DNA from 2 places in the Hahella sp. NS-SX17 genome. Region 1 is predicted to be linked to the other one. Evidence: predicted binding sites of a transcription regulator. Region 1 holds the regulator's gene; the other holds the start of a gene.
The links. The regulator FliA, encoded in region 1, starts transcription of late flagellar genes. The targets are predictions, from matches to a motif close to CTAAAGTTNNNNNNNNNNCNGCCGATA.
Positions count from the first base shown of each region.

Region 2: a site for FliA is predicted at 1,704-1,730, ahead of AC2IBB_RS24520 (flagellin N-terminal helical domain-containing protein). Genes of this name have one in related genera too.

Region 1 covers NZ_CM170632.1:5,861,107-5,864,499, reverse strand. Annotated here, with positions in the region: gene flhF (flagellar biosynthesis GTPase FlhF) at 1-427, shown strand, start outside; gene AC2IBB_RS26095 (MinD/ParA family protein) at 484-1,296, shown strand; gene AC2IBB_RS26090 (RNA polymerase sigma factor FliA) at 1,475-2,188, shown strand; gene cheY (chemotaxis response regulator CheY) at 2,372-2,746, shown strand; gene AC2IBB_RS26080 (protein phosphatase CheZ) at 2,766-3,393, shown strand, end outside.
Region 2 covers NZ_CM170632.1:5,520,846-5,524,238, reverse strand. Annotated here, with positions in the region: gene AC2IBB_RS24525 (motility associated factor glycosyltransferase family protein) at 1-1,646, shown strand, start outside; gene AC2IBB_RS24520 (flagellin N-terminal helical domain-containing protein) at 1,824-3,393, shown strand, end outside.

The DNA.
Region 1 (3,393 bases):
TCTCGCCAACAAGCGTTTGGTGTTGATTGATACCGCCGGATTGACGCCGCAGGACCCGAACTGGGAACGCCAGCAGAAAGACTTGAAAGTGACCCGTCACCGCATCAGAAATTATCTTGTATTGTCGGCAGTTAACCAACCGCAGGTCATGAAATCCACCTATCATTACTATAAGATGTTGGGGCTTTCCGGCTGTATCATGACCAAACTGGATGAAGCGTTCAGTCTGGGGGAAGTGTTGAGCATGGCCATCCTGAATCGGCTTCCGGTTGCTTATGTCACTGACGGACAGAAAATACCCGATGACATTCATCCGGCGAAAGCGCATGCGCTGGTGGCGCGCGCGGACGCACTGTGGCGGCGGACCCGGCGGGAGACCAGACAAACTAATAACACCAGTCGCTTCGCTGCGGAACTGGTGGTCTAAACTATTGAGTGCGGGATCAACGCCGCGCCGTCTAATAACAGGAGATATCTACCGGTATGAGTAAAGTACATCCGGTTCAAGTTATTGCAGTCACCGGAGGAAAGGGGGGTGTCGGCAAGAGCAATGTTTCCATAAATCTGTCCCTTGCGTTAGCGGACCTGGGACGTCGCGTGGTGCTGCTGGATGCGGACCTCGGACTGGCCAATATTGATGTGCTGCTCGGCGTCACCGCCTCGCGCAATATCGGGGACGTGCTGGCGGGGGATTGCACCCTGCGGGAAGTGATGATCGAAGGGCCGGGCGGAATTAAGATCGTTCCGGCTTCATCCGGCACCCAGCATCTTACTCATCTGTCTCCTCTTGAACATGCGGGCCTGATCAACGCCTTCAGCGACATCAGCGACGACCTGGATGTGCTGGTGATTGATACGGCGGCGGGTATCTCCGAACAAGTGCTCTCATTCGTGCGCGCAGCGCAGGAAGCTCTGGTGGTGGTGTGCGACGAACCGACTTCGATTACCGATGCATACGCGGTCATCAAACTGCTGAACAAGAACCACGATATGTACCGGTTCCGGGTGCTCGCCAACATGGTTCGCTCCGAGCAGGAAGGGCGGCACTTGTTCGGTAAATTATCCAAGGTCACCGAACGTTTTTTGGAAGTTGCGCTACAATATGTAGGAAGCATTCCATTCGACGAAGCCGTACGCAAATCGGTGCAACGGCAACGTCCTGTGTACGAAGCCTATCCGCGCGCCAAAGCATCGCTGGCGTACCGCCAGCTGGCGCAGAAAGTGGATAACTGGCCGTTGCCGACGGCGCCGAGAGGCAATCTGGAATTCTTTGTGGAGCGTCTGGTGCACGGTTAGACATGCGCCGGACGGAATGCGAGGGCCCGCCCGGCGGCTATATCCCGGGCGCTTGCGATAAGGCGTGATGGCTGCGCTGGACATATCCTCAAACACCCATGAGAACGTTTTTGTTGAAATCATCCGGTTCATTGCAGGCCTTGCGCGCAAATTCATGTCACTGGCGAACACTTATATGATGTACAGCGAGACGCGGGCGGAGCGCGCCGACACTCTGGTCAGGCAATACGCGCCTCTGGTCAAGCGCATCGCGCATCACCTGATAGCCCGCCTGCCGTCGAGCGTGCAGGTGGATGATTTAATCCAGGCGGGCATGATCGGCCTGCTGGAAGCTGCGCAGAAATATGACGCGGGCAAAGGCGCCAAGTTCGAAACTTACGCAGGCATCCGCATTCGCGGCGCCATGGTGGATGAAATCCGCAAAGGCGACTGGGTGCCGCGCTCCGTGCACCGTAACGCCCGCAACATCGCGGAAGCGATACACAGTATAGAAGCCCGCACCGGCAGAGACGCGTCGGATGCGGAAGTGGCGGCAGAGCTGGGTATACCCCTGGAGCAATACCACGCCAGCCTGCGCGACGCCAGTTCGGGGAAGCTGTTCAGCCTGGAAGAGCTGGGCTTTCACGGGGAGGGCGGTGCTGATGACGAGACATTGACCGCGGACAACCCCCTCAGCGACATCGAACAAAACGCCTTTCTGGAAAAATTGAGCGCCGCAATAGACGGATTGCCGGAACGGGAGAAGCTGGTGCTGTCTCTCTACTATGACGAAGAACTCAACCTCAAGGAAATCGGCCAGGTGCTCTCAGTCAGCGAGTCCCGGGTCAGTCAGATTCATTCCCAGGCGACACTGCGGCTGCGATCCCGTCTCTCAGACTGGAAAAACAGCTAAATCAAGCCATTGCCTGCGTAGGTTAATGTTTTTTCGAAATCAGCAGCCTGCGGTCATGTTTTCTAAAACAACTTGTATCAAAAAACTGGATAGTACGGCGCGACCAGCTAGACTTACTCAGTAGAGTAATGAAATCAAAGGGTTTCCAGCGTCGCCATTGTGGAGGTTACATTGGACAAAAACATGAAAATCCTCGTTGTAGACGACTTTTCAACAATGAGGCGGATTATTAAAAACCTGCTTCGGGATTTGGGCTTCACCAATACCGATGAAGCGGATGACGGGTCCACCGCGCTGCCGATGTTAAAAACCGGGAAGTTTGATTTTCTGGTCACCGACTGGAATATGCCTGGTATGACGGGAATCGAATTACTCCAGGCTGTTCGCGCTGATGAGAGTCTGAAAAACCTGCCGGTGCTCATGGTGACGGCGGAAGCCAAACGGGATCAGATTGTCGCAGCGGCGCAAGCGGGGGTTAACGGGTATGTGGTGAAGCCGTTTACTGCGGCCGTGTTGAAGGAAAAGATAGATAAGATCTTCGAGCGGATCGACTCATAATAAAACCGCAGGAATTACTATGACCAATGAACAGCAGCCACCATCCTCCTCCCAAGAGGACATCGAGGCGCGCTTGAGCGAGCAGGCGGCGAGCTTGATGGAGCACGTCAGCAAGGGGGACTTTGGCGAAGCGTTGCGGGTAATTTCCGATCTTAATGACACCCGGGACCGCACGCTGTATCACGAAGTGGGCAAGTTGACCCGTTCGTTGCACGAAGCCATTCGCAATTTCAATATCGACATGGGCAACGTGAAGATGAATCAGGAGGAGGAAATGTCGAAGATCGCCGACGCCTCCGATCGTCTTTCCTATGTGGTCGATATGACTAACAAAGCCGCCAACAAAACCATGGATATGGTGGAGGCGAGCATGCCCGTGGCGGTGGAGATGAAGCAGGAGGCGCACGAACTCAAGGAAGCCTGGGCGCGGTTGCGGCGTCGGGAAATGGACCCCTCGGAATTCCGCGAGCTATACAAGCGCATCGATAAGTTTCTGGTGGATCTGGCTGCTAACAGCGACAAGGTGTACACCAACCTGTCGGAAATTTTGCTGGCCCAGGACTTTCAGGACCTTACCGGACAAGTCATCAATAAGGTCACTGGTCTGGTCAGGGAAGTAGAAGTGAATCTGGTCAAACTGGTCGCCA
Region 2 (3,393 bases), 340 kb from region 1:
GCGTGGGCTATCATATCGAAGCCTTTCTGGAACAGCACAAAGTGAATTACGCGGTGATTTTCGAGCCTAACCTGGATCACTTCGCTGCAAGCCTGTACGCCGTAGACTGGGCGGAAATCTGTAAAAGGTATAATGGCGAAGAGGGACGCACTATCCACTTTTTGCTGGGCGGCCAGGAAGATGAGTACTCGCAGTGGGCGCTGCTTTGGAATAACCTGGTTACTACCCCGCCGGCATTTCCTCTTGCAACGTTGTTTTATAACCATCGCGGCTTGAATGCTCACGACAGGCTCTCTGAGAAGGTGTGTGATGACCTCTACGTGTTCCTGGTTTCCTGGGGCAATTACGACGACGAGGTCAATCAGCTGAATCAGGCTGCGCATAATATATATAGTGGCGTTGAACTATTGCCGCCGCCCGTCAGCGATATCACCGATGTGCCTGTGTGTATTGTCGGCGCCGGGCCCTCTCTGGATCTTCGCGTTGATCAGCTGCGGGAAATGCAACAGCGCGGCGCGTTGATCATTTCGTGCGGCTCCTCCATCACTGCGTTGCATCCCATGGGAATCAGACCGGATATTCATGTTGAGCTGGAGTCTGATTATCAGTACGTAGTGGGGCAGTTGGAACGCCTGAAAGATCCTGAGTACCTGAACTCGATCAAGGTCATTGCGCCTATTCACATCAGCCCGGTCGTTTATCAGTTGTTTGGCGAGCGGCGCGCCTACATCAAAGAGGAGTGTGGGCTGGCGACTATGTTCTCCGAACACGGACAGATCATTCGCGGCGGGACACCCACTTGCACCAACCTCGGACTGGCTTGGGCGCTGCATTACGGATTCAAGAATATCCTGTTGTTTGGGATGGACTTTGGGTTTACAGACAGACGCCATCACCATGCCCAAAGCTCTATTTATTATGACGATGACGCCCATGAAGCGTTTAAGCGCAGTGTGGATTATGACGGTCAGCATGTGTTTCAAGTGGAAAGCGTTGACGGCGGCTCCGTTTTGACGTCGCCGCAGTACTTCGCCGCCAAGCGTAAAGCGGAAAACAGCCTGCGTGATTACCCGGAGCGCGGCAAGGTCTACAACTTCTCCCACGGCGCCAAGATTGAGGGCGCTGAGTGGGCGGCTCCGGGGCCGCTGCCGGTCTCCCTGACGGCGCTTAGCGCAAATGACGACAAGAAACGGAAGGTAGTGGAGTATCTCTACGCATCGCAACATGAAAAGATACCTGTTGAGGTGCTGGAGAAAAAACGGGATCGCTTGAATGTTTTATTCGGGCAGTTCAGTGATGATGTTTCCACATTTCTGCGGGCGCCCATTACCAGCAAGGATGAAATGAACAGAGTCTGCAATCGTATCAACACATACATGGAAGACCAGGTGCAAACGAAAGCGAAAGAATTCTACTTTTTGTTGCGAGGCGCTATCAGGCACTTTCTTTATATCGGCTTCGCACATGCGCTGGCGATTCAGAATGATGCGGAGCGGCTGACCTTCATGGAGGAGTGGAGGCAGACTATGCTGCGCTTTCTCCTTGATGTACATAAACATTTTCTTCAGGTTATGTATAAGAAATTCGACCTTGCAAGCGACCCCTGGGTGCGTCGTTCCATCAACGATCCAGATGACTTTGAGTGAGCGTGGCGTCATAGGGTTGAGGCTTACATTTCATTACAAAGAGCAGGCAAAAATTAACTAAAGAATCTTCTCCTGAAGCCGTTACTAAGGACAACGGGTTAGCGCAGTTCGACCGGCCCAGCTGTGTAGAAGCGAGAACCTCTTAACCGAGTGAGAAGGGTTACAGGAGAAGCAAATATGCCTCAAATAATTAATACCAACATTGCGTCGTTGAATGCGCAGCGTAACCTGAACGCTTCACAGCGGTCAGGGGATACGGCGCTGCAGCGGCTTTCCTCGGGTCTCCGCATCAACAGCGCAAAAGATGACGCGGCAGGTCTGGCTATTTCAACACGTTTCGACGCTCAGATTCGCGGCACCAACGTTGCGGTTCGTAACGCGGGAGACGCGATCTCATTGGCGCAGACTGCTGAGGGCGCTCTGAGTTCAATGAAAGACAGCTTACAGCGTATTCGTGAGCTGGCGCTGCAATCTGCGAACGACACTAACTCAACTATCGACCGTGAAGCATTGCAGGAAGAGGTTGACCAGCTGATCAGCGAGATCGAAAACATCGCTGACACCACTAACTTCAACGGCAAAAAGCTGCTGGACGGTTCTTTCCAGAACTCTGTTTTCCAAACCGGCGCTAACCTGGGGAACACCATTAATGTGTCCATCTCCAAGCTGGACACCAGTACATTGGGAACGGCGGACACCAGCGGTATTTCCAGCAGAACGACTACGACTGCGCTGGTTGTTGGCAGCACCGGCAATGAAATGGTTGCTGGCGACATCGTTGTCAACGGCGTCTCCATCGGCGCATCCGTTGGCACCGACGACACGGCTTCCACCAGCCATGCGGCTTCAAGCGCGATCGCCAAGGCGGCGGCCATCAATAAAGTAGCCGATCAGACTGGCGTCACCGCAACGGTTGATGCGAACTATGTCGCAGGCACCACTACCGCCGACGCCACAGCGGCGAACGTGACCTTGAATCTGAACGGGGTCAACATCAACCTGAGTAAAGGCACCACCCTGACGGTCGAGCAGAACCTGCAAGCGACAGCAGACGCCATTAATGAAAAATCCGGCGCTACTGGCGTGCGCGCAGTCTTTGACGGCGATACCGCGAAAGGGATTTCTCTGGTGGCTGACGATGGCCGTAACATCGTTTTGACTGAGACCACCAGTAACAACTTGGCGACCTTTGGTCTGGCCGCCGCTCAATCACTGGGTAACGCTTATGTCGGCACCTACTCGCTTTCAAGCGACGATGGCAGCGATATCGCACTGACCACCACAACTGGAAATATCGATAACGCCGGCTTTGAAGTGGGCTCATTCAGTGGAAACAACGCAGGGATTGTGAGCGATAACGGTACTACTGCGGCTTTGGTGACTGGTGATATCGTCGTCAACAACGTGGCTATTGGCCCCAGCTTGACCACTGACGATACAGCCTCTACGGCGAATGCGGATGGCAGCGCCATCGCGAAAGCGGCTGCGATCAACCGCGCTTCTGACCAGACAGGCGTCACCGCACTGGCCAATGAAAACCGCGTTAACTCAGGCAACCTGACTACCACGACAGCCTCTGCGACGATTACCGTCAACGGCGTCTCCATCACTGCGAGTTTCAGCACCACTGACGACATTGCTGTGAAACAGGCTTCGATTATCGACGCGATCAACCAGAAGTCCGGTCAGACAGGCGTGACTGCGGAAGTACTGGACTCTGACTCCTTCACTCTGGTGGCTGCGGATG